One region of the Nonomuraea sp. NPDC005983 genome, then DNA from elsewhere that is predicted to be linked to it. Evidence: predicted binding sites of a transcription regulator. Region 1 holds the regulator's gene; the other holds the start of a gene.
What was found. Region 1 encodes LexA, which represses DNA repair genes until DNA is damaged. Its sites were predicted from a motif close to TCGAACANNTGTTCGA; they were not measured.
Positions count from the first base shown of each region.

Region 2: the regulator LexA is predicted to act here: its motif matches at 5,108-5,123, upstream of recA (recombinase RecA).

Region 1 covers NZ_JBEXUP010000007.1:111,037-123,070, forward strand. The annotation lists gene ABZ297_RS06120 (PDZ domain-containing protein) at 1-2,344, shown strand, start outside; gene ABZ297_RS06125 (YbaB/EbfC family nucleoid-associated protein) at 2,548-2,988, shown strand; gene ABZ297_RS06130 (hypothetical protein) at 3,032-3,646, opposite strand; gene ABZ297_RS06135 (hypothetical protein) at 3,714-4,043, opposite strand; gene ABZ297_RS06140 (aminotransferase class I/II-fold pyridoxal phosphate-dependent enzyme) at 4,084-5,196, opposite strand; gene ABZ297_RS06145 (FAD-dependent monooxygenase) at 5,350-6,867, shown strand; gene ABZ297_RS06150 (TetR/AcrR family transcriptional regulator) at 6,837-7,442, shown strand; gene lexA (transcriptional repressor LexA) at 7,573-8,280, opposite strand; gene ABZ297_RS06160 (hypothetical protein) at 9,402-9,623, shown strand; gene ABZ297_RS06165 (cadmium resistance transporter) at 9,701-10,297, opposite strand; gene nrdR (transcriptional regulator NrdR) at 10,734-11,189, shown strand; gene ABZ297_RS06175 (vitamin B12-dependent ribonucleotide reductase) at 11,186-12,034, shown strand, end outside.
Region 2 covers NZ_JBEXUP010000086.1:19,225-31,258, forward strand. The annotation lists gene ABZ297_RS30750 (protein kinase) at 1-535, shown strand, start outside; gene rny (ribonuclease Y) at 536-2,152, opposite strand; gene recX (recombination regulator RecX) at 2,505-3,323, opposite strand; gene ABZ297_RS30765 (hypothetical protein) at 3,255-3,470, shown strand; gene recA (recombinase RecA) at 3,908-5,002, opposite strand; gene ABZ297_RS30775 (hypothetical protein) at 5,758-6,033, shown strand; gene ABZ297_RS30780 (DUF3046 domain-containing protein) at 6,016-6,210, opposite strand; gene ABZ297_RS30785 (VOC family protein) at 6,460-6,948, opposite strand; gene ABZ297_RS30790 (ATP-dependent helicase) at 7,038-11,645, shown strand; gene ABZ297_RS30795 (GntR family transcriptional regulator) at 11,745-12,034, shown strand, end outside.

The DNA.
Region 1 (12,034 bases):
GCTCGGCGGGCCGCGACCGGCCCGCGCCAGGCGGCCCGCCCCCATCCGCGTCGGCGGGTTCTCCCCGGACGCGACCGGCCGGGCGAGCGCGGTCGAGATCCGCGGCACCGCGCACTGGGTCACCCACCGCGACGGCCCGGCCGGCATGCTGCGGGCCGAGTCCGGCGTGCGGGTCCGGCTGCCGCGCACGCTCGGCGCCGACGGGCGGACCCTCTGGGTGTCGGACGCCGGAGGCGAGGACGGCCTCGAGATCGGCACACCGGGAGGCGAGATCCGCACGCTGGCCACCGGGGAGCTGGGCCGGGTGCTCGACCTGGCCGCCGCGCCCGACGGCAAGCACGCGGCCGTGGCCACGCACGACGGGCGTTTGCTGGCCATAGACCTCGAATCCGGAAATATCCGGGAACTGGACCGCACGTCCCAGGGCGACATCAGCGGGCTCACCTTCTCCCCCGACTCCGCCTGGCTGGCCTGGGTCCACCCCCACCACGAGCCGCTCTCCCAGATCAAGCTCGGACGCCTCGACGGGACCACGGTGATCGACGTGACCCCGCTGCGCTTCGCCGACTTCAACCCCGCCTTCACCAGGGACGGCAAGCACCTGGCCTTCCTGTCCGTCAGGACCTTCGAGCCGGTCTACGACGCGCACGTGTTCGACCTGTCCTTCCCCGCCGCCTGCCGGCCGTACATCGTCCCGCTGCAGGCCACCACCCCCTCCCCGTTCGCCCCCAGCCTGCAGGGACGCGGCTTCAACGGCGAGGACGACAAGCCCGCGTCCGAGGAGAAGAAGGACGACGCGCCGCCGCGCACCGAGGTGGACGCCGAAGGGCTCGCCTCCCGCGTGGTCCCCGTCCCCGTCCCCGCCGGCCGGTACCGCAGCCTGCGCACCGCCAAGGACGCCCTGCTCTGGCTGCGCGTCCCGCAGTCCAGTCAGCCCGACGGCGGCACGTCCGGCGAGACCGTGCTGGAGCGCTACGACCTCAAGAAGCGCGCCAAGGCCGAGCTGGGCCAGGACGTGCGGGCGTTCGAGGTGAGCGGCGACGGCACCAGGCTCGTCACCAACGGCAAGAACGGCCTGCAGACCCGCGCTGCCGTGGAGGGCGACGAGGTCGTCAGCATCGAGCTGGACCGGATCTCGGCGCAGCTCGACCCGGTAGCCGAATGGCGGCAGGGCTACCGCGAGGCCGGACGGCTGATGCGCGACCACTTCTGGCGCGCCGACATGAACGGCGTCGACTGGCAGGCCGTCCTCGACAGGTACGCGCCGCTGGTCGAGCGCCTCGGCTCCTACTCGGAGCTGATCGACCTGCTCTGGGAGGTCCAGGCCGAGCTCGGCACCTCCCACGCCTACGCCCGCGCCAACGGCACGGCCGTGGACCCTCGCCGCCGCCAGGGCCTGCTCGGCGCCGACCTGGCCCGCGACGCCGACGGGGTGTGGCGCGTCGAACGCGTCCTGCCGGGCGAGTCGTCCGACGACGAGGCGCGCTCGCCGCTGCTCGCGCCCGGTGTCGCCGTGCGGGCGGGGGACGCGATCGTCGCCGTGGGCGGACGTCCCGTCGATCCCGTCCGCGGGCCGTTCCCCCTGCTGTCCGGGACGGCGGGGCAGCCGGTCGAGCTGACCGTGCGTCCCGCGTCCGGCGGCGACCCGCGCCGCGTCGTCGTCACCCCGATCGACGACGAGACGCAGCTGCGCTACCACGACTGGGTGGAGGGCCGCAGGGCCTACGTCCGCGAGGCGTCCGGGGGCAGGCTCGGGTACCTGCACGTGCCCGACATGGTCGCCTCCGGCTGGGCGCAGTTCCACCGTGACCTGCGCACCGAGATGGCCTACGAGGGGCTGGTCGTGGACGTCCGGGAGAACGGCGGCGGGCACACGTCCGAGCTGGTGCTGGAGAAGCTGTCACGGCGGGTCACCGGCTGGGCGTGGGCGCGCGGCTACGAGCCGATGCGCTACCCGGAGGACTCGCCGCGCGGCCCCATCGTGGCCGTCACGGACGAGTACGCCGGGTCCGACGGCGACATCGTCAGCGCGGGCATCAAGAACCGCGGCCTCGGCCCGCTGGTCGGCACCCGCACGTGGGGCGGCGTGATCGGCATCGACTCCCGCTACTCCCTGGTGGACGGCACCGTGGTCACCCAGCCGAGGTACTCCTTCTGGCTGGAGGGGCCGGGCTGGGGCGTCGAGAACCACGGCGTCGACCCGGACGTCGAGGTCGTCACCACGCCGCAGGACCGGGTGGCCGGGCGCGACCCGCAACTGGAGAAGGCGGTCGAGCTCGCGCTCGCGGCACTGGAGGAACGGCCCGCGGCCACGCCTCCCGACCTGCCCCCTCTCGAGGCGTAACGGAGCCGTAACGGGATTCGGGTGGTGTTCATCCATCCGGGTCCCGTTCGAGGGGCTGCCGTGACCGCGGCATCGCCTCCGACGTGCTCGGTGCCGATGATCGCCGCGACACCATGAGCTGCCGCCTGACTGTTCGGGTACTGCCGGAATTCGACTTGTGCTATCACGTTCCGTGAGAAACGTGTACGACATGGAGGAAACACGTGGATAACCCGCTCGGAAATTTCGCGAACATCGACGTCGAGGCGTTCCTGCGGGATTCCGAAAAACGCGTGGCCGACTTCGCGGCGACGCAGAAAGAGGTCGAGGCCGCTGTCGGCCGGGCCACGGCCGCCGACGGTCACATCGCCGTCGAGTGCACCGCGCAGGGCGGCGTGAGCCGGCTCGCCATCGATCCCAGGGCGAAGCGGATGAGCGTCGACGAGATGTCCGAGGCGATCCTCGCTGCCATCCGCGACGCCGACGCCGACCTCCAACGGCAGCTGTCCACGATCATGACGGGCTCGTTCGGAGGACTGGACCCCGCCATGGGCGATCCGGACATCGCCCGGGCGAAGGTGGCCGAGGCGCAGCAGGCCTTCGATCGGATGATGGGCGACGCGATGGGAGAGCTGGATCGCATGCGTAAGAAGCTCGGCTACTGAGGTGCCCCGGCGGGCGGGGCGCCCCGCCCGCCGGTGGAGCGGGTCAGACCTCGGCGGTGTCGGCCTTGGGACGCCCTGCCGCGTACTGCGGCTTGAGGCCGTCCGTGAGGCTGTGCTCGGCCATCCAGGCGGCCCCGTACTTCAGTGCCAGCTCCAGCACGTGCTGGAGCACGAAGTTCCGCAGCTGGATGACCCTCGCCTCGGCGGTGATCGCCTGCGAGTGTGCCTCCAACGTGGCGTACACCCTCCCCGGCCCGACGAACAGGGCCTTGAGCATGGTGGTCATCGCCAGGGTCGCGAGGCCCGCATGGAGGTAGATGTACGCCGTCCAGAGGTTGGCCAGCCATCGGAGGATCGACGAGAGGCTGTGGGCGGAGTCGGACGCGGTGTCCGACGCAAGGGCGTAGTCGGCGACGTTCTGCCCGTAAAGCTGCCGTTCCGGCCCCTGCCAGTTGGCCGAGGACACGCTGCCATGCTGCTCCTGCGTTGTCCTGCCCGCGGCGTAGACGCCGTTTCCGAAGGCGCTCCAGCCGTCCGCGGCCCTGTGAACCACCGGTGGGTCGGCCGGCACCGACAGCCCGTATCCGACCAGCACCCGCTCGTACACGGGAAAGACCACGGTGGCCAACGCGTACGTGGCGAGGGTGGCGTACTGCATCAGCCTGAGGTTGCCGCCCTCGTCCCCAGGTTGGAACGGGTCCGGGGTTCCGCCGGGGATGGGTATCTTAAATCCGCCGGACATGGTCCTCGTTTCTCTGATCCGCGGTCTGGACGTTGTCGGCGACCGTGTGCAGCCGGTCCCGATGAGCGCGCAGGCCTTCGATCGTGCTGTTGACCTTGTTCTCGGCGTAGCCGACGATCTTGTCGTGTTCGTTGGCCAGGGGCCATCCGAGCACCCCCAGGGCCCACGTTCCCATGCGCATGTTCGCGGGGAAGCCGCTGGCCTCCTCCAGGTGCGACACCGGGGAGGTGCCGTCGATGTCGTCGACGAGAGCGTCGCCCAATGCTCTGATCGCCGGCAGATTGTGGATACGTGCTGCTTCGTCTTGGCTCAAGACTGCTCCGTGTACGTGATCCATTACGTGCGTCGGAATACTAGCCCAGCGGGCGCGCGAGCCGGTTGAGGATCTCGGTCAGGACGGGTTCGGTGGTGGCGAAGTTCAGCCGGGCGAAGTTCTCGCCGCCGGGGCCGAACCCGGCGCCGTCGCTCAGCATCACTTTGGCCTCGCGCTCCAGCCGCTCGGCCGCCCCCGGACGTCCGTAGTCGAGCCAGGCCAGGTAGGTGGCCTGCGGCAGCCGGTACCCGACCCCCTCGGGAAGGCGCTCCGCGATCGTACGGCGGTTGCGGTCGAGCAGGGCGCGGGTCTCGTCCAGCCAGGAATCCCCGTGCCGCCACGCCGCGACCGTCGCGTCCACGCCGAACACGTGCGCCGACCCGTAGACGAAGGACGGCTGCGCGCCGAGCGCCTTCCTGACGTCCGGCGAGCCGATGTGGGCCACCGAGCACCTGATGCCGCCCAGATTGAACGCCTTGGTGGCGGAGGTCAGCGTCACCGTCCGCTCGGGCAGGATCGTGGCGAACGGGATGTGCTCGTGCGGGGCGTAGGCGAGGTCGGCGTGGATCTCGTCGGCGATGACCAGCAGGTCGTGGCGCTCGACGTGGTCGGCCAGTTCGGTCAGCTCGTCCCTGGTGAAGACGCGGCCGGTCGGGTTGTGCGGGTTGACCAGCAGCAGCACCCGGCATCCCGCCAGGTCCGGCGGGTCGAAGCGCCAGGAGTCGCCGTCGGGCCGGAGCGGGATGGGGCGCAGCGGGCGGTCCATCTCCGCCAGCGTGCCGAGGAACGGGTGGTAGGCCGGGGTGTGCAGCGCCACCCCGTCGCCGGGCCTGGTGCACACGTGGAGGAGCACCTGAAGCGCCTGGTTGATGTCGCTGTAGGCGCGGACCAGTGAGGGGTCGGCGTCCCAGCCGTAGCGGGTGGCCATCCGCTCCGCGAACGCCTCCGCGAGCGGCCCCGGCTGCGGGCTCTCGAGCCAGACGGGATATCCGAGGTCGCCTTCGGCCCGCCGGCGCAGGGCTTCGATCACGGCCGGGGCTGTGGGGAGGTCCATGTCGGCGATCCAGGCGGGGATGACGTCCGGTCCGGCCTTCGCCCACTTGAGCCCGTCATGCGTTGACTTGAGGGTTTTGCCCACGAATGCGTCGCTCACCCGAGCATTTTAGGGACCCCTTCCCCAGACATCGAGGGCCTGGCCCCTCGTCTCGTCGGCTCTCCTGCTCCCGCTGTGCGGGTGGCCCTGTGTGGCAGCGCCCGGCGGCGCCCGCTCTCGCGAATTAGTAATCGGTACGGTACCGTTTATTAAATGACGGACACCGTACTCATCGCGGGCGCCGGCCCTACCGGCCTGGCCCTCGCCGTTCACCTGGCCCTGCACGACATCCCCGTCCGGGTCGTGGATGCCGCCCCCGGCCCCGCCACCACCTCCCGCGCTCTCGGCCTGCAACCACGCGGCGCCGAGGTGCTGGAACGAGTCGGCGCGCTCGGCGACCTGCCGCAACGGTCGCAGTCCTCGCTCACCATGTCCTACAACGAGGGATCGCGCACCGTGCTGCAGTCCCAGGTCGGCCAAGCCGTGATGGACCAGCCGAAACAGACGCTGCTGATCTCGCAGGCCGAGGTCGAAGGCGCCCTGCGGCAACGGCTCCGCGAGCTCGGCGGCGAAGTCGAGTGGCATACCCGGATCGTCGGGGCCCAGCAGGACGACAGGGGCGTCACCGTCACCGTCCGCACCGGCGACGACGCCGAGCAGCAGGTCGAGACCGACTGGCTGATCGGCTGCGACGGCGCGCACAGCACGGTGCGCAAGCTCGCCGGGATCGGCTTCCCCGGCCGCAAACTCTTCGAACGCCTGCTGATGATCGACGTGCGGGCCCCGTGGCCGTTCGACAGGAACGGCAGCACCACCTGGATGGACGCCGGGCACATGCTGTCGGTGACCGCCCTGCCTGACGACACGTGGCGGGTGTTCACCGAACCACCGGCAGACCTGCCGGACCAGCTGTCCGAAAGCGAGATCGCCGACCGGGTGCTGGACGAGTTCGCCCGCCGCAGCGGCGTCAGCCTCGACACGGTCGCCGAGGTCCGCTGGGCCTCGGAGTTCCGGATCCACCGCCGGCTCGCCGACTCCTACCGTCGCGGCCGGATCCTGCTGGCCGGCGACGCGGCCCACATTCAGAGCCCCAGCGGCGGGCAGGGGCAGAACACCGGGCTCGGCGACTCGGAGAACCTCGGCTGGAAGCTGGTGCTGGTGGCCCGCGGCAGCGCCGACCAGCGGCTCCTCGACACCTACGAGGGGGAGCGGCGTCCGCTGGCCCGCAACGTGCTGAGGGCGACCAGCACCGCGGTCGACGTCATGTCGCCCGACAGCGAGTGGAAACGACTGGTACGCGACAAGGTGGTCCTGCCGATCTTCCGGCTGCCGGCCGTGCAACGACGGCTGTGGCTGGCCGCGTCGCAGCTGGGCATCAGCTACCGGGGCGGACCGCTGGCGCCCGCTTCGCACCGGTGGACCCAGGGGCCGCGTCCGGGTGACCGGATGCCGGACATCAGGTGCCGGCGTTCCGACGGTGGTGAGGTCATGCTGCACGCGGCGATATCGGGCTGCTGGGTGGTGCTCGCCGGCGACGAACGCGACGCCGCCAGGCACGCCGCTGCCGCCGCCACACAGCTGGGCGCCGACCTGGTGATCCCGCTCGTGCCGGTGGAGACGGGCGTGCGCGACGTGCTGCTGATCCGCCCCGACGGGCACATCGGTTGGCGCGGACGTCCGGCACCGGACAGACTGGCGGCATGGCTGAACCAGGTGCTGTGGCCGGCGTAGACCGCGGCCGCCCACGCGACCCCAGTAACGACGCCTCGATCCTGGACGCCGCGCTGGACCTGCTGATAGAGCGCGGGGCGGCGGGTACCAGCATCGAGGCGGTCGCCCGGCGCGCCGGCGTGGCGAAGCTGACCGTCTACCGGCGCTGGCAGTCCAAAGAGGATCTCCTGATGGGCGCGCTGGAGCACGCCCGCCACGCCGACCTGGACACGCCCGCCGCCGGGCGGACGATCGAGGAACTGGTCGAGTTCACCGCCGAACTGCTGAGCCAACCCCGGTTCCGCGCGCTGATGGCGCGGGTGATCGGCGCCTCGGTGGACTACCCGAAACTGGTGATCGCCTACACCGAGCGGTACCTCCAGCCCCGGCTGGACGCCGTGGCGCACCTGGCCCGGCAGGCCGTCGACGCCGGCCAGTTCCCGAAGGACACCGACCCGAGCGCCGTACAGGACGTCTTCTCCAGCGCGATCGGGTTCGTCCTTCTCCACGGCGAGGAGGACTTGACCGCAGCGCAGATCGCGCGCCGGCTGTGGGCCCTGTTGCACCACATGGGGTACCAGCCCCTGAACCCCTAGCGCTGCGGCGGGGGAGTGCTGTGCGCTGCGGCACGGCGTGGACGCCGTGCCGCAGAACGAAGAACCAGTCGCTGAGCGGAGAGCCGCAGGCGCGGGAGCCCGCCGGAGGCGGAGCCGCGCCGCGCGGAAGCTAGAGGCGACGCAGGACGGCCACGACCTTGCCCAGGACGCTGGCCTCGTCGCCGGGGATCGGGTCGTAGTTGGCGTTGTGCGGGACGAGCCAGACGTGGCCGTCCTTGCGCTTGAAGGTCTTGACCGTGGCCTCGCCCTCGATCATGGCCGCCACGATGTCGCCGCTCTCGGCCACCGGCTGCTGGCGGACCACGACCCAGTCGCCGTCGGCGATCGCGGCGTCGATCATCGAGTCGCCGGCGACCTGCAGGAGGAACAGCGTGCCCTCGCCGACGAGCTGCTTGGGCAGCGCGAAGACGTCCTCGACGCTCTCCTCGGCCAGGATCGGCCCACCTGCGGCGATCCGGCCGACGAGCGGGACGTAGGCGGCCGTCGGCCTGCTCACCGTGGGCTCGTCGGTGGAGGCGTCGGGGTCGACCCAGAGGGCGGGCTCGCCGGGCAGGCGCACCTCAAGCGCGCGCGGCCGGTGAGGGTCGCGCCGCAGATACCCCTTGCGCTGCAACGCCGTCAACTGGTGCGACACGCTGGACGTGCTCGTCAGCTGGACCGCCTCGCCGATCTCCCGCATGGAGGGCGGATAGCCGCGCTGCTGCACCGAGTCTCGGATCACCTCGAGGATCTTGCGCTGCCTGGGCGTCAAGCCCAGAGAGTCGCGCCGACGCACCGCGAGGTCGGTAACCCCGTTCGCGTCCTCCCGCTCGCTCATGCTCTTCCTCCTCGCCCGGCGGGCGGCCTCACCGGCCAGCCTCCCGGTCCGTGGTCTTCGTGTCGCACACAGCGACCGTATCGCTGTTGAAGATCATCTTCAAACAATTGTTCGAGTCTTCCTCGAAATTGTTGCCAGCGTGGTGTACAACATCGTACGGGAGTTCGATCGACACCGTGTTCGATTTGCCGATCTTTGTTGGGCCTTTTCGTCAGGCCACGATGGGCGGGAGGTCAATCATGCGAGCGACCACGACCACAGACACCACCAGCGACGATGCCAGGCGGCTGACCCTCATCGCGGACGCGATCGGGGGCGGCGGCGATGGCACGGACAATACACACGACAACCACTCTGAGCACTATCCAAACGGCAATTCCGACAGAAAACCGGCTTCGGCCGGTTTCGAACGCGGTCGCGGATACGAAGATCCCGGCACGGGTCGCGGCCCGGGGGTTGCCTCCGGTTCCCCGGGGCGGCCCGGGAGGCCGGGCGCCGGGCACCGTCCCGTTGCGGGATCCGCAGGTCGCTCCGCGGTTGGCTCCTCGGGTCGCTCCGCGGTTGGCTCCTCGGGTCGGTCCGTGGCGGGTTCCTCGGGTCGGTCCGTGGCGGGTTCCTCGGGTCGGTCCGTGGGTCGCCCCGGGGCGGGTTCTGGGGGTCCGTCCGGGCCGCGTCGCGGGCCGGCGGCTCAGGGAGGGCCGAGGCTGTGGCTGGTGCCGCCGCCGCGCGCGGAGTCCGACACGGAGTCCGGCACGGAGTCCGACGCCGACGCCCAGCGTCGAGGGCGACGCCATGCCGACGGCGCGCCGGGCGCGCCGAGAGTCCCCCGGGGGTATCCGGGAGGGCGTCGAGCGGCCCCGCGCCCGCTCGACCAGGGGCGCGCCGGCGGCGAGGGCGGACGAACCCATGGGGAGGCGGTTTCGTCCGCAGACCGACCCGGTGTGCCACGCGAGGTGGCCCCCGGACGGCAGCCAGGCGTGGCCCAGGGGAGCGCCAGGAAGCGTGCGAAGGCGCGATCGCAGGGGAGCCCCAAGCGGCGGACGAGCACGGGGCGGCAGATGGGCTCGCCGGACGCGGCACGGCGGGGGAGTGCTGACAGACGTCCGGCGGGTGGACGGCGAGTGGACGCGGGCCGGATCGTCCGCGCCCCCAGGCAGGACGGCGTACCGCCGACGAGAGCGCGCAGGCCGCCGCTGCGGCTGACGCGGCGCGGGCGGATCGTGCTGGTGGTCGGGGTGGCGCTGCTGTCTCTCGGCGGGTTCTGGCTGGGCACCCGGGCGGCCGGCCTCGCCTCAGCAGCACCCGTGACCAGGGGCGAGTCGGTGCTGCCAGTGGCGCGGTAGGGGGCGCCGACACGCTCGGCGAAGTCAGGGGAGAGGTTCGGGTGTCGCGCGGCCCCGTCGGGGTGCGGGCGGGGGAGTCAGAAGAGCCTTGCGATGACGCCTGACTCGAGGACGATGAGCGCGCCGATCGCCATGAACACCCCGGGCACGAGCCACTGCCCGTACCGTTCGACGATCTCGATGACCCGCTTGTGCGAGCCGAGCCACGCCCCCGCCACGCACCACACGGCCACCCCGATGGCGAACACGAGGACGGTCACGACCGTGGGGCCGGTGCCGATCGTCCGGAACACCGGCGTGTAGACGGAGACGTTGTCCGCGCCGTTGGCGACCGTGACCCCCGTCACCGCGACCAGGCCGGACGCGACGGCGGGCGCGGACCCTCCGCCGCCGCGGACGGCCGAGACCAGGCCGCGCACCCCGAGCGCGAGCGGGACCAGCCCCAGGAGGCCGACCCAGTCGTCCGGGAGGATGGTCAGGCCCAGGGCCGCGACCACCGACAGGGCCACGAGCGCCGCCACCCCCGCGTACTGGCCCGCCCAGATCTGCCACGCCCTCGGGGCCCCGGTCGTGCGCGCCGACAGGAACAGCACGGTGAGCACGACGAGGTCGTCCACGTTGGTGCCGGCGAACATCCCCGCTGCCGCGGCGACGGTTGCTGCTATCCCGTCCATGGGCGCTGAACCTACCGACTCCCGCCGTCAACGGGGAATCCGGATCGACGGGCCCGGCGGGTGAACCCTTGGAAAGAGTGGATGCGCGGTGTCGCGCATGTGCCGGTCGATGCTGCTGTGATCGCGGTTCACCTGCGTGTTCGCACACAACCGAAGTGACCTGTGTGTGCAGGAACATCGCCGTCGCGGCGGTTGTTGTCGGCGACACACCGGGGAGGACACGCTGATCAGCGACTTCGGCGGGAGGGGGTCCGCCAACTTGCGTTCATGGTCGCGCGCTTCTACGGTTGGACCACAACATCTAGTAGTTACACCGATGTAGTTCACCACACCTTGTGTTTCCGTGACCGCACCATGGTTCTCCATGGGGCGCGCGTGAGCGTACGGAAAAGGGCTCTTGACGCCTGTGGTGGCCGCGGGTCCGGGAGGCGAAAGCGTGCACTGTCCGTTCTGTCGCCATCCTGACACGAGGGTCATCGACAGCCGCTCGACGGACGACGGCGCGGCCATCCGGCGCCGCCGCACCTGTCCCGAGTGCGGGCGCAGGTTCACCACCCAGGAGACCGTGCTCCTGATGGTGAGCAAGCGTAGCGGCGTGACGGAGCCGTTCTCGCGTGACAAGGTCGTCGCCGGCGTGCGACGGGCCTGCCAGGGCAGGCCGGTGAGTGAGGATTCGCTGGCCCAGCTGGGGCAGCAGGTCGAAGAGGCCATCAGAGCCAAGGGCGCGGCCGAGATTCCCTCGAACGAGGTGGGCCTGGCGATTCTGGGCCCGCTGCGGGAGTTGGACGAGGTGGCCTACCTGCGGTTCGCATCGGTATATCGCGGTTTCGAGAGCCTGGCGGACTTCGAGGCCGAGATCGAACAGTTGAAGGCGGAGAAGGGGGAGTCATGACGGAGACGGCCAGCGGTTCAGTCGCGCGCGGAGGTAAGCGTCCGCGCAAGGGTCTGAAGATGAAGCGGATCTTCACCCAGCCCGGCGTGCATCCGTACGACGACATCACGTGGGAGCGCCGCGACGTCGTCATGACCAACTGGCGCGACGGCTCGATCAACTTCGAGCAGCGGGGCGTCGAGTTCCCCGAGTCCTGGTCGGTCAACGCGGCCAACATCGTGACGACCAAGTACTTCCGTGGCGCGGTCGGCACGCCGCAGCGCGAGTGGAGCCTGAAGCAGCTCGTCGACCGGGTGGTGAGCGTCTACACCAGGACGGGCGTCGAGAACGGCTACTTCGCCAGCGACGAGGACGCCGAGATCTTCGACCACGAGCTGAAGCACGCCCTGGTCCACCAGGTCTTCGCGTTCAACTCGCCCGTCTGGTTCAACGTGGGCACGCAGAGCCCGCAGCAGGTCAGCGCCTGTTTCATCCTCTCCGTGGACGACCAGATGGAGTCGATCCTGGAGTGGTACAAGGAAGAGGGCGTGATCTTCAAGGGCGGCTCGGGTTCGGGCGTGAACCTGTCGCGGATCCGCTCGTCCAAGGAGCTGCTCTCCAGTGGCGGCACGGCGAGCGGCCCGGTGAGCTTCATGCGCGGCGCCGACGCGAGCGCGGGCACCATCAAGTCCGGCGGCGCGACCCGCCGGGCGGCCAAGATGGTCGTGCTGGACGTCGACCACCCCGACATCGAGGAGTTCATCGAGACGAAGGCGCGCGAGGAGGACAAGATCCGCGCGCTCCGCGACGCCGGGTTCGACATGGACCTGGGCGGCAAGGACATCGTCTCGGTGCAGTACCAGAAC
Region 2 (12,034 bases), on a different contig from region 1:
CGTGCAGACGCCCGGCCCCAACGCGCAGAAGACCGGGCACAAGTCGACAAGCACCACCCACGCGGTGACGAGGACCCCCGAACCAGACCCCACGCCCCCGTCCCCCACCGTGGAGCCGAAACGGCCGAAACGGACCCCAACCCCCAACCACGACCCCGTGGTCTCCACGAAGCCGGAACCCGTCGAGCGCGGCGGGTGCAGGTCCTGGTCGGCGCCCTACAAGGGGGTCTCGATGAGCCCGTGCATCAAGATCGCCTCCGACAGGGTCTACGTCCAGGCGCGGGCGCGCGGCCCGGTCGGCATGGGCGTCGAGCTGTCGATCGAGTTGTTCGACTCGCGGACGGACACGACCGTGAGCGTCCCGAGGACGTGCGGCGTGAAGGTCTTCGGCCGCGAGGGCGAGATGGTGACCTGCGAATGGTTCGAGGTCACCGCGTCCGCGGTGGTAGGGAAGCCGTACGTGGCCAGGGAGCGGTGGAAGCCGACGGGCGGAGCGTTCGGCGGCGGGCTGGAAAGCCCCGAGGTCAGCCGGTAGCTAGCGGGCGAACTCGGTGGCGCGCGACTCGCGCACCACCGTGATCCGGATCTGCCCCGGGTACGTCAGCTCCTCCTCCACCTGCTTGGCGACGTCGCGGGCGATCACCTGCGCCTGGATGTCGTCGATCGCGTCCGGCTTGACCATCACCCTGATCTCGCGCCCGGCCTGCATGGCGAAGACCTTCTCCACGCCCTCGTACGACTGCGCGATCTCCTCCAGCCGCTCCAGCCGCTTGACGTACGCCTCCAGCGACTCGCGCCGCGCTCCGGGGCGGCTGCCGCTGATCGCGTCGGCCGCCTGCGTGAGCACCGCCTCGACGGTGCGGACCTCGACCTCGTTGTGGTGCGCCTCGATGGCGTGCACCACGTCCTCCTGCTCGCCGTACCGCCGGGCGATCTCCGCGCCGATCAGCGCGTGGCTGCCCTCGACCTCGTGCGTGAGAGCCTTGCCGATGTCGTGCAGGAGTGCGCACCGCTTCATCAGCGTCTGGTTCATCTTGAGCTCAGCGGCCATGATCCCGGCGATGTGCGCGGACTCGATGAGGTGCTTCAGGACGTTCTGCCCGTAACTCGTGCGGTACCGGAGCTGGCCCAGCAGCAGGGTCAGCTCAGGATGCATGTCCGTGATGCCCAGCTCGACCAGCGCGTCCTCGCCGGCCCTGGCACACAGGTCCTGCACCTCGGCCCGGCTGCGGTCGTGCGCCTCCTCGATCCGCTGCGGGTGGATCCGTCCGTCGAGGACGAGCTTCTCCAGCGTGAGCCGCGCGGTCTCCCTGCGAACCGGGTCGAAACAGGACAGCAGCACCGCTTCAGGCGTGTCATCGATGATCAGGTTGACGCCGGTCGTGGACTCGAAGGCCCGGATGTTGCGGCCCTCGCGCCCGATGATGCGCCCCTTCATCTCGTCGCCGGGCAGGTGCAGCACGCTCACCACGGACTCCGCCGTCTGCTCCGCCGCCACCCGCTGCACCGCCAGCGTGACGATCTTCGTGGCCCGCTTCTCGCCCTCCTTGCGAGCCTCTCCCTCGATCTCCCTGACGATCAGCGCGGCCTCGCGCTTGGCCTGGTTCTCGATCTCCTTGACCAGCTCGGCCTTGGCCTGCTCGACGGTGAGCCCCGAAGCCCGCTCCAGGATGACCCGCCGCTCCTCCTCGACCTGAAGGAGCTCCTCACGCCGGTCGGCGAGCTGGACCTCGGTCTCGGCCAGCTTGCGGTCGCGCTCGGCCTGCCGCCGGGCGTCCTCGTCCAGCCGCTGCTCACGCTCGGCCAGCCTGGCCTCCCTGCGTTCGAGGTCGGTTCTCAGCTCCTTGAGCTCGGACTTGAATATCCGGCTCTCCTCCTCGACCTCGCGGCGCATCCGCGCGGCTGCCTCGGCCGCCGCCTCCGAGCGCCGCAGGATCTCCTCGGCGTCGGAGTCCGCCTTGTCACGGATCGCCCCCGCCTCCTGGCGAGCCTGCTCCAACTCATCATGGACGGCCGCCAACTGCTCAGGCGTCGGTCTGGACGCTCCTGGAGCATTGCCCGAGGTACGGCGGACGACGATGAGGAGCGCGGCGATCATCCCGAAAGCCAGCAGGAGCACCGCCACTGACAGCACCACCACAAGCGGCCCCATGTGCGCCCCGCCCTCCTCGCGTCGTCAGAACTCCATAACGCGGCCTCTGTTCGGGAGGGGTCACATGCGCGGCACGGAATGCCCGATCGGCGGCTCCATAACGACCGATATCAAGCCAGGACTGACTCGGCGGCGACTGAGATAGCCGACACCTTGCCCGCCTCGATCAACCAAGCTCGCTCGTCCGTCGTTCACCGGTATGGCAATCCGCACTGCGCGGAGTAACTCCTCACTGCCGTCGAGGTTATGCGTCGAACAAGTCACGAGCAAGCAAACGACTCGTCAAGCGTGTCTTACGGGGGTGCGGCTCCAGATTTGCCCAGATATCTGCTCCCTGCCGGAAACCCGCACCCTAGGAGAAGTCCTCTTCCACCTCGACACCCTCTTGTTCGAGAGCCTCGCGGATGACGCGGAACGACAACCCCGGCGGGTAGCCCTTTCGGGCGAGCATTCCGGCCAGCCTGCGGGTGCGGACCTTGGGGTCGAGGTTGCGAGTGGACGCGAGCTTGCGCTCCACGAGGCGTCTGGCCGTTTCGAGCTCCTGGTCGGAGTCGAGGCGGTCGACGGCCTCGTTGACGGTGTCGGAGTCGACGCCACGGTGACGGAGCTCGGCGGCGAGAGCCCGTTTGGCGAGGCCGCGGCCATGGTGGCGGGAGTCGACCCAGGCTTCGGCGAACGCCTCGTCGTTGATCAGACCGAGCTCGGAGAACCGGTCGAGCACCGCCTCGGCAGCCTCGTCAGGGACGTCGCGCTTCCGCAGCGCCTCGGCGAGCTGGGCTCGGGTCTTGGGGGCCATCGTGAGGAGCCTGAGACAGATGGCTCGGGCCACCGATTCCGGATCAGCCGGCGGCCCCGCGTCGGCGGGCGTCTCCGCGTCGGGCCCGTCGGGCAGCCAATCGCTCCCCCGACGCCCCCGGCCACCTCGCCTGGCCCGTGCACCTGCTCCACCCCTACCTGACCGCCTCCGAGCACCACCCTGAGCAGGCTCCCCGCTCCGAGCAGACTCCGCCTGCGGCTCACCCCACCCCGACCACGCTCCCACCCCGTCCTGGGCAGAGTCGGCTCGTGGTCGGCCGTGACTCGGCTGCGCTTCGGACCTGTCGTGTTCGGTTTCCACTCGCTGCCGCCCCTGACCCGGCTGCGAACGCGACCCGCCCAGCGCAGGCTCCATCTGCAACCCGCCCTGGCTCGGCTGCGCCCAGGGCTCGTCTTGGCCGGGATGCGCCCCGGGCTCGTCATGGGCAGGGCGTTCTTCTCCGGCTTCTTGGTCGAGGCCTGTTTCCTTGGCGCCTCGGGCCAGGTGGCGTTCGCTCTCTGACCGGCCGCTGCGCTGGACACGGATGTCCTCTTCGGGGAATGCGAAGGACGACCTGTTGTCGGCGGGAGGGGCCTCGCGGTCAACAGCAGGACGGGCGCGGTTGCGCCATTCGTCAAGGGTGGGCCAGGCCCGCGCCGGGGTCGACGCGGAGCCACGGGGCGGTGACGAGGCAGCGGATGAGGGCCGCCCGTCATCGGATGGGCCTGGTGGAGTGCCTGGTGACAGGTCGGACGGCGTGCCTGGTGACGTGTCAGGCTGGGGGCTCGTGTGGGATCCGTGGGAGTTGGCGCGGTGGGTGCCCTCCAGTGGCTCGTCTGGCCGTGGCGAGGGGGTGGGCGGGGTGTATCGGGTCCGCTGGGCAGCGGGGAGGTCGAGCCAGGCGCCCCAGTCGTGTGAGTGGGGCGCCTGCGGCGGATCGTCAGTCATGCGGTCGCCGATCAGACGTCACCAGGCTTCGGGGTGGCGGACTTGGAGCCACGGCCCGAGGAGGCGGCCGCCGGGGCCGGGGCGGCGGCGGGCTCGGCAGGCGCGTCGAGACGGGCGCCGACGCCCAGCTTGTCCTTGATCTTCTTCTCGATCTCGTTGGCCATGTCCGGGTGGTTCTTCAGGAAGTTGCGGGCGTTCTCCTTGCCCTGGCCCAGCTGGTCGCCCTCGTAGGTGTACCAGGCACCGGACTTGCGGACGAAGCCGTGCTCGACGCCCATGTCGATCAGGCCGCCTTCGCGGGAGACGCCCACGCCGTACAGGATGTCGAAGTCGGCGACGCGGAACGGCGGAGCCATCTTGTTCTTGACGACCTTGACTCTGGTGCGGTTGCCGACCGCCTCGGTGCCGTCCTTCAGCGTCTCGATGCGGCGGATGTCAAGGCGGACAGAAGCGTAGAACTTGAGCGCCTTACCACCCGTCGTGGTCTCGGGCGAGCCGAACATGACGCCGATCTTCTCGCGGAGCTGGTTGATGAAGATGGCGGTGGTGCCGGTGCTGTTGAGTGCGCCCGCGACCTTGCGCAGGGCCTGGGACATCAGGCGGGCCTGGAGGCCGACGTGGCTGTCGCCCATCTCGCCCTCGATCTCGGCCTTGGGCACCAGGGCCGCCACCGAGTCGATGACGATGATGTCGACGGCGCCCGACCTGATCAGCATGTCGGCGATCTCCAGCGCCTGCTCACCGGTGTCGGGCTGGGAGACCAGCAGCGCGTCGGTGTCGACACCGAGCTTCTTGGCGTACTCGGGGTCGAGGGCGTGCTCGGCGTCGATGAAGGCCGCGATGCCTCCGGCGCGCTGGGCGTTGGCCACGGCGTGCAGGGCGATCGTGGTCTTACCCGAGGACTCGGGACCGTAGATCTCGACGATCCGGCCGCGCGGCAGGCCGCCGATGCCGAGCGCGACGTCCAGGGAGATCGAGCCCGTCGGGATCACCTCGATGGGAGCTCGGGCGTCGTCGCCGAGGCGCATCACGGAGCCCTTGCCGAACTGCCGCTCGATCTGAGCGAGGGCGGTCTCAAGGGCCTTCTCGCGGTCGTTGATAGCCATGGGAACTCCCTCTGGAGAGTTGTGTGGTCGGGTCAGTCGAGTGAAAGCTACGGCCTGCCACCGACAATTTCCGCGTTGTCAGGGAAAGACGTGTGCCCATGGTAGCCGAACGACTGTTCGATCACACCCGAACACGCCAACGACCGCGCGGCACTCCGGCCGTCCTGTGACGGCGCAGCTCGGGCGCTCGCCGGTGAAACCTTGATCGATATCGGCCCAGGTCACAGGCGCGGGGCGGTCCCGGCACAGGCGAAACGGTCCCAGCCGCGCCGGGGCAGTCCGGTCACGCGGAGCGGCCCTGCTTCGGGGCGGGGTGGTCCTGCTCTCCCGAGGCGCTCCCGGTCCCGTGAAGCGGTCTCGGCCGCGCGGGGGCGTTCCCGGTCGCGTGAAGCAGTTCCAGTCGCGTGGAACGGCCCTGGTCGCGCGGAGCAGTCCTGGACACGTGAGAGGACGGGGGCAGAGAGGCAACCGGGCAGTTGGGCAGGCGAGAGGACGGACAGGAGAGAGGGACGTCCGGCGCACGGGGCCGAAGCGTCGTCACGCAAGCGAACCGTCGGCGCACGGGCCCAAGTGCCGGCTCACGGACCGAACCGTCGGCGCTCGCACCGGAGCGTGGTGCGCGTCCGCGCGCTGGAACGCCGCCCCCGCGTGGTCGTCCGGTTCCGGTGGGCGATCGCCGGATGCGCGTCGCCCCACGCGTGTTGTCACGCCTCGTGAGCTGGGGAGACTCTGGTTGAAAGGTTGGAGGCGGCGACGTGGCGAGCACGTACACCGGAGAACGACGTTCGCATCTTGAGGCTCTCGCCGCGCGTCTGCCGGGCCAGGGGCTCGCGAGCCGCATGATCGGCGCCGACGACCCGGTGCTGTGGGTCTGGCATCCGCGTACCGGACGGCAGACCCTCGTCTTCGCCGCCCCCTCGCACCGCGGCTGGCTCTTCCTGTGGTCGCCCGGCGGCCAGGGCAAGGCCGACGAGCTGGAGAGGACGGCCCGCATGCTGCGGGAGACGCTGGAGCTAGCGCAGCCGGGGTGAGACGTCCTCCACCTGGCAGACCGCCCGCCAGACGGTCTTGGCGCTCTCGCCGTCGGCCAGCGCCTGCGTCACGGTGCGGCTTCCCAGCGGTGCGATCACGTAGTCGCGCGCCCACGACTCGGCGTAGGTGTCGCCGAAATGTTCACGCATCCGTCTCCAGAACTCGGTCAGGCGCATGTGCCAAGTATGGAACCGCCGGGGGTGTGGGTAGGACGTCCACATGCCGAAGACCCCGAAGTCCGCGCCCCCGAAGAGCACGAAGACGAAGGCGAATCGCGTCAAGCGCCGCCATCTCCGCCTGGCGCAGCGTCTGACGGTCCAGAAGGAGAAGGCCGAGAGATCGGAGAGGCACGCCGACATCCGGCAGGAGCCGCGTGCGGGCAGGCCGAGGGCGCGCAGGGCCTCGCGCCGATAGCCACAACGCGGTCAGAGCACGCGCGAGCCGTACATCTCACCCAGGTGGTCGGCGAGCAGCTCCAGCCGGGCGCCGTCGGGGTCATTGAAGTAGATGGAGGCGCCGCTTTCGATCTGGTGCGGCACGCCGGCCATCTCCAGCTTCCCGCGCAGCCTCTCCCAGGTGGCGGGGTCGACGGAGATCGCGATGTGGTGCAGCCCGCCGAGTACCTCCTGGTACGGGCCGAGATCCAGGCCGGGGAAGTCGAAGAAGGCGAGCAGGTTCCCGTTGCCGATGTCGAAGAAGAAGTGGCTGGAACCCTTGTAGTCGCGGTTCTGGAAGATCTCCGTGAGGGGGAACTCCAGGAGCTCCTGGTAGAACTGGATCGTCCGCTCCACGTCGGAGGAGACCAGGGCGAAGTGGTGGAGGCCGCGAGCGCTGCTGGAGGGCCGGTGCGGTAAGAGGTAGCGGCCTTTGATGTCCTCGTGGCGGGCCTCGATGGGGACGTTGTCAACGGTCACGGTCGCTGTATGTCCCCCTGCGGCCCGGCTCAACCTCTCGCGGAGGCGCGATTGCGTTTTCTGTCGGTGGGGCGAGGCAGTATGTGCTGGTGAGCGCGCTCAACCACTTCACCCAGGTGACCAGGCAATGGTTCTCGGGAGCCTTCGCCGCTCCCACGTCCGCCCAGGAGGGCGCGTGGGAGTCCATCGCGCGCGGCGACAACACGCTGGTCGTCGCGCCCACCGGGTCGGGCAAGACGCTGGCGGCGTTCCTGTGGTCGCTCGACCGGCTCGCCGCCGAACCGGCGGAGCGCAAGGGCACCCGCGTGCTGTACGTGTCACCGCTGAAGGCGCTGGCCGTCGACGTCGAGCGCAACCTGCGGGCGCCGCTGGCCGGGCTCAGGCAGACGGCCCGGCGGCTGGGGCTGCCCGTGCCGGAGATCTCGGTGTCGATCAGGTCGGGCGACACCCCGGCCGAAGACCGGCGGCGGTTCGCGGCCAAGCCGTCCGACATTCTGATCACCACGCCCGAGTCGCTGTTCCTGCTGCTCACCAGCCAGGCTCGGGAGGCGCTGCGCGGCGTGGAGACGGTGATCGTCGACGAGGTGCACGCGGTGGCAGCGACCAAGCGCGGCGCGCATCTGGCGTTGAGCCTCGAACGGCTCGACGCGCTGCTCGACCGGCCCGCGCAGCGCATCGGGCTGTCGGCGACGGTGCGTCCGGTGAGCGAGGTGGCGGCGTTCCTGGGCGGGGTCCGTCCCGCGACGGTGGTGCAGCCGCCGTCGGAGAAGCGGATCGAGATCGAGGTGGTCGTGCCCGTCGAGGACATGACCGAGTTGGAGGCCCGCAAGCCGGCCGAGGAGGAGTTCGCGCCGGAGCCCGCGAACCGGTCGATCTGGCCGCACGTCGAGGACCACCTGTTCGACCTGATCGAGGCGCACAGCTCGACGATCGTGTTCGCCAACTCCAGAAGGCTCGCGGAGCGGCTCTGCACCAGGTTGAACGAGCTGGCCTACGGCCGACGGCAGGGCCTGGAGGCGGTCGACCTGGCGATCTGGGAGAGCGCTCCGGAGAACCACGAGGACACCGGGCCGATGCGCCGCCCCCCCGCCGAGATGATGGCGCAGGCCGGGTCCAGCAAGGGCGTGGTCACGGAGATCGTGCGGGCGCACCACGGGTCGGTGTCGAAGGAGGAGCGGGCGCAGATCGAGGAGGCGCTGAAGTCGGGGCGGCTGCCTGCCGTGGTCGCCACGTCCAGCCTGGAGCTGGGCATCGACATGGGCGCCGTCGACCTGGTCGCCTGCGTGGAGGCGCCGCCGAGCGTGGCCAGCGGGATGCAGCGCATCGGGCGTGCCGGCCACCAGGTGGGCGCGGTGTCCAAGGGCGTGATCTTCCCCAAGTACCGGGGCGACCTGGTGCAGACGGCCGTGGTGGCCGAGCGGATGAAGAGCGGTCAGATCGAGGAGCTGCGCTACCCGCGCAACCCGCTCGACGTGCTGGCCCAGCAGGTCGTGGCGATGACCGCGCTCGACGAGTGGACCGTCGACGAGCTGGAGTCCGTGGTCAAGCGGGCCGCTCCCTACGCCACGCTGCCGCGCGCCGCCCTGGAGGCGACGCTCGACATGCTGGCGGGGCGCTACCCGAGCGAGGAGTTCGCCGAGCTGCGTCCGCGCATCGTCTGGGACCGCGTGACGGGCGCGCTGCGCGGGCGGCCGGGGGCGCAGCGGCTGGCGGTGACCAACGGCGGCACGATCCCCGACCGTGGGCTGTTCGGCGTGTTCCTGGTGGGCGAGAAGGCGTCCAGGGTGGGCGAGCTCGACGAGGAGATGGTGTACGAGTCGCGCGTCGGCGACGTGTTCGTGCTGGGCGCGACCTCCTGGCGGATCGAGGACATCACGGCCGACCGGGTGCTGGTCTCCCCCGCTCCCGGCCAGCCGGGCAAGCTGCCGTTCTGGCACGGCGACGCCCCGGGGCGTCCGGCCGAGCTGGGCAGGGCCATCGGCGGGTTCCTGCGCGAGCAGGCCGGGCACGACTCGACCGACCGGATGCGGGCCGCCGGGCTCGACGAGTACGCCTCCGGCAACCTGGTGGCCTATCTCAAGGAGCAGCGCGAGGCCACGGGGTACGTCCCCGACGATCGCACGCTGCTGGTCGAGCGGTTCCACGACGAGCTGGGCGACTGGCGCGTGGTGATCCACTCCCCCTACGGGGCGCGGGTGCACGCGCCGTGGGCGCTGGCGATCAACCGGCGGCTGCGCGAGCGCTACGGCGTCGACGTGCAGGCCATCCACTCCGACGACGGCATCGTGCTGCGCATCCCCGACACGCTGGCCGAGCCGCCCTCCGACGTGGCCGCGTTCGACGCCGAGGAGATCGAGCAGATCGTCACCGAGGAGCTGGGCGGTTCGGCGCTGTTCGCGTCGCGGTTCAGGGAGTGCGCGGGGCGGGCGTTGCTGCTGCCCCGCCGGACTCCGGGCAGGCGCACCCCGCTCTGGCAGCAGCGCCAGCGGGCCGCCCACCTGCTGGGCGTGGCCTCGCAGTACGCCTCGTTCCCGATCGTGCTGGAGACGATGCGCGAGTGCCTCCAGGACGTGTTCGACGTGCCGGGGCTGGTCCAGCTCATGCGCGACATCGCCGCGCGCAGGGTGCGGGTGGTGGAGGTCGAGACGTCGCAGGCGTCGCCGTTCGCCGCGTCCCTGCTGTTCCACTACGTGGGCGCGTTCATGTACGAGGGCGACGCGCCGCTGGCCGAGCGGCGCGCGCAGGCGCTGGCGCTCGACACCGCGCTGCTCGCCGAGCTGCTCGGCCAGGCCGACCTGCGCGAGCTGCTCGACCCCGACGTGATCTCCGACAGCGAGCGCGAGCTGGCCAGGCTCGACCGTCCGCTGCGCGACGCCGAAGACCTCGCCGACCTGCTGCGCTCACACGGGCCGCTGCTGGCGCCCGACGTGAGCGTGCGCGGCGGCGATCCGGCCTGGCTGGAGCAGCTGGAGCGGGCGCGCAGGGCGATCAGGGTGCGGATCGCGGGCGAGGAGCAGTGGGTGTCGATCGAGGACGCGTCCAGGATGCGCGACGCCCTCGGCGTGCCGCTGCCCGTCGGGGTCCCGCACGTGTTCCTGGAGCCGATGGCCGATCCGCTCGCCGACCTCGTCGCGCGGCACGCCCGCACGCGCGGGCCCTTCCACGCCGGAACGGCGGCGGCCCGGTTCGGGCTCGGCGTCGCGGTGGTGACCGACGCGCTGCGCCGGCTGGCGGCCGCCGGGCGGGTGGTCAGCGGCGAGTTCCGGCCCGGAGGCAGGGGCGAGGAGTGGTGCGACGCGGGCGTCCTGCGGATGCTGCGGCGCAGGTCGCTGGCCCGGCTGCGCAAGGAGGTCGAGCCGGTCGCGCCGGAGACGCTGGCGCTGTTCGCGTCCGCCTGGCACGGCGTCACCGGGCCCTCGTCGGGCGCGGGTGGTCACGGCGCGAGCGGCGCCGGAGCTGCGCGGGCGATGGACGCGCTCGTCCACTCCATCGAGCAGCTCCAAGGGGCGGCGGTGCCCGCGTCGGCGCTGGAGACGCTGGTGCTGCCGTCGCGGGTGCCCGGCTACCATCCGGCGCTGCTCGACGAGCTGACCTCGTCCGGCGAGGTGATCTGGGCAGGGCAGGGGTCGCTGCCCGGCGGCGACGGATGGGTGTCGCTGTACTTCGCCGACACCGCGCCGCTGCTGATGCCCGAGCCGGGCGAGATCACGATGACGCCGGTGCACGAGCAGGTGCTGGAGGTCCTGGGCGGGGGTGGCGCGCTGTTCTTCCGCGGGCTGTCCGACCAGCTCGGCTCGCTCGACGACGCGGCGCTGGCCTCGGTGTTGTGGGATCTGGTGTGGTCGGGGCGGGTGTCGGGCGACACGCTGGCTCCGCTGCGCGCGACCCTCGGGTCCGGACGTCCCGCGCACCGGCCGGCGACCACGCGCCGCAGGCGGGCGGTGCTGCCGAGCCGGAGCGGGCCGCCCACCGTGGGCGGCCGGTGGTGGCTGCTGCCCTCGCCGGCGGCCGACGCGACCCTGCGGGCCCAGGCCCAGGCGGAGGTGCTGCTGGAGCGGCACGGGGTGGTGACCCGCGGGGCGGTGACGTCGGAGCGGCTTCCTGGCGGGTTCACGCCGGTGTACCAGGTGCTGCGTACGTACGAGGAGAGCGGGCGGTGCCGCCGGGGGTACTTCGTGGAGGGCTTGGGCGGCGCCCAGTTCGCCCTGCCGGGTGCCGTTGACCGGATGCGCGCGATGGCTCCGGGCATCACCGGGTCGAGCGCGCCGACGCCAGGCGGGCCGCCCGGTGGTGGCGAGGCCTTCGGCGCGGGTGGTGATCGTGCGGGGGCGCGAAGGGCGGTGGTGCTGGCCGCCGCCGATCCGGCCAATCCGTACGGGGCCGCTCTGCCGTGGCCGTCCCATCCGGGTGACGTGGGGCACAAGCCCGGCAGGAAGGCGGGGTCACTGGTGGTGCTGGTCGACGGGTTCCTGGTGCTGTACGTGGAGCGGGGCGGCAAGACGCTGTTGTCGTTCACCGACGGCGATCGGCTGCAGCCGGCGGTCGACGCGCTGGCGCTGGCCGTCCGCGACGGCGCGCTCGGCAAGCTGACAGTCGAGCGGGCCGACGGCGCCTCGATCGTCGACTCCCCGCTGGCGGCGGCGCTGGAGGCGGCGGGCTTCCACCCGACTCCACGAGGCCTGCGACTCCGCGCCTGACGCCCCTCTCCCTGCGACACCGCATCCCTGGGCCGTCTCCTCGCCTGTGGTGGCTGCGGCGCTCACCAAGGGCGGGGCTTGTATACGATTAGCGGTCAAATGACTGATCTGACACTGGGCGGAACTCATCGCACCCTGCGCGACGAGGTGACCGCGGAGATACGGCGGCGCATCGTGTCCGGCGAGCTCGCGCAGGGCGAGCGGCTGATCGAGGATCGGCTGGCCGCGCTGCTCGGGGTCTCCCGCAACCCGGTGCGCGAGTCCATCCGGGTGCTGGCCGCCGAGGGGTTCGTGCAGGTCATTCCCCGGATCGGGGCGACGGTGGCCCGGCTGTCCGCGGAGGAGGCCGAGGAGCTGTTCGACGTGCGGATGGCGATCGAGGGGCTGGC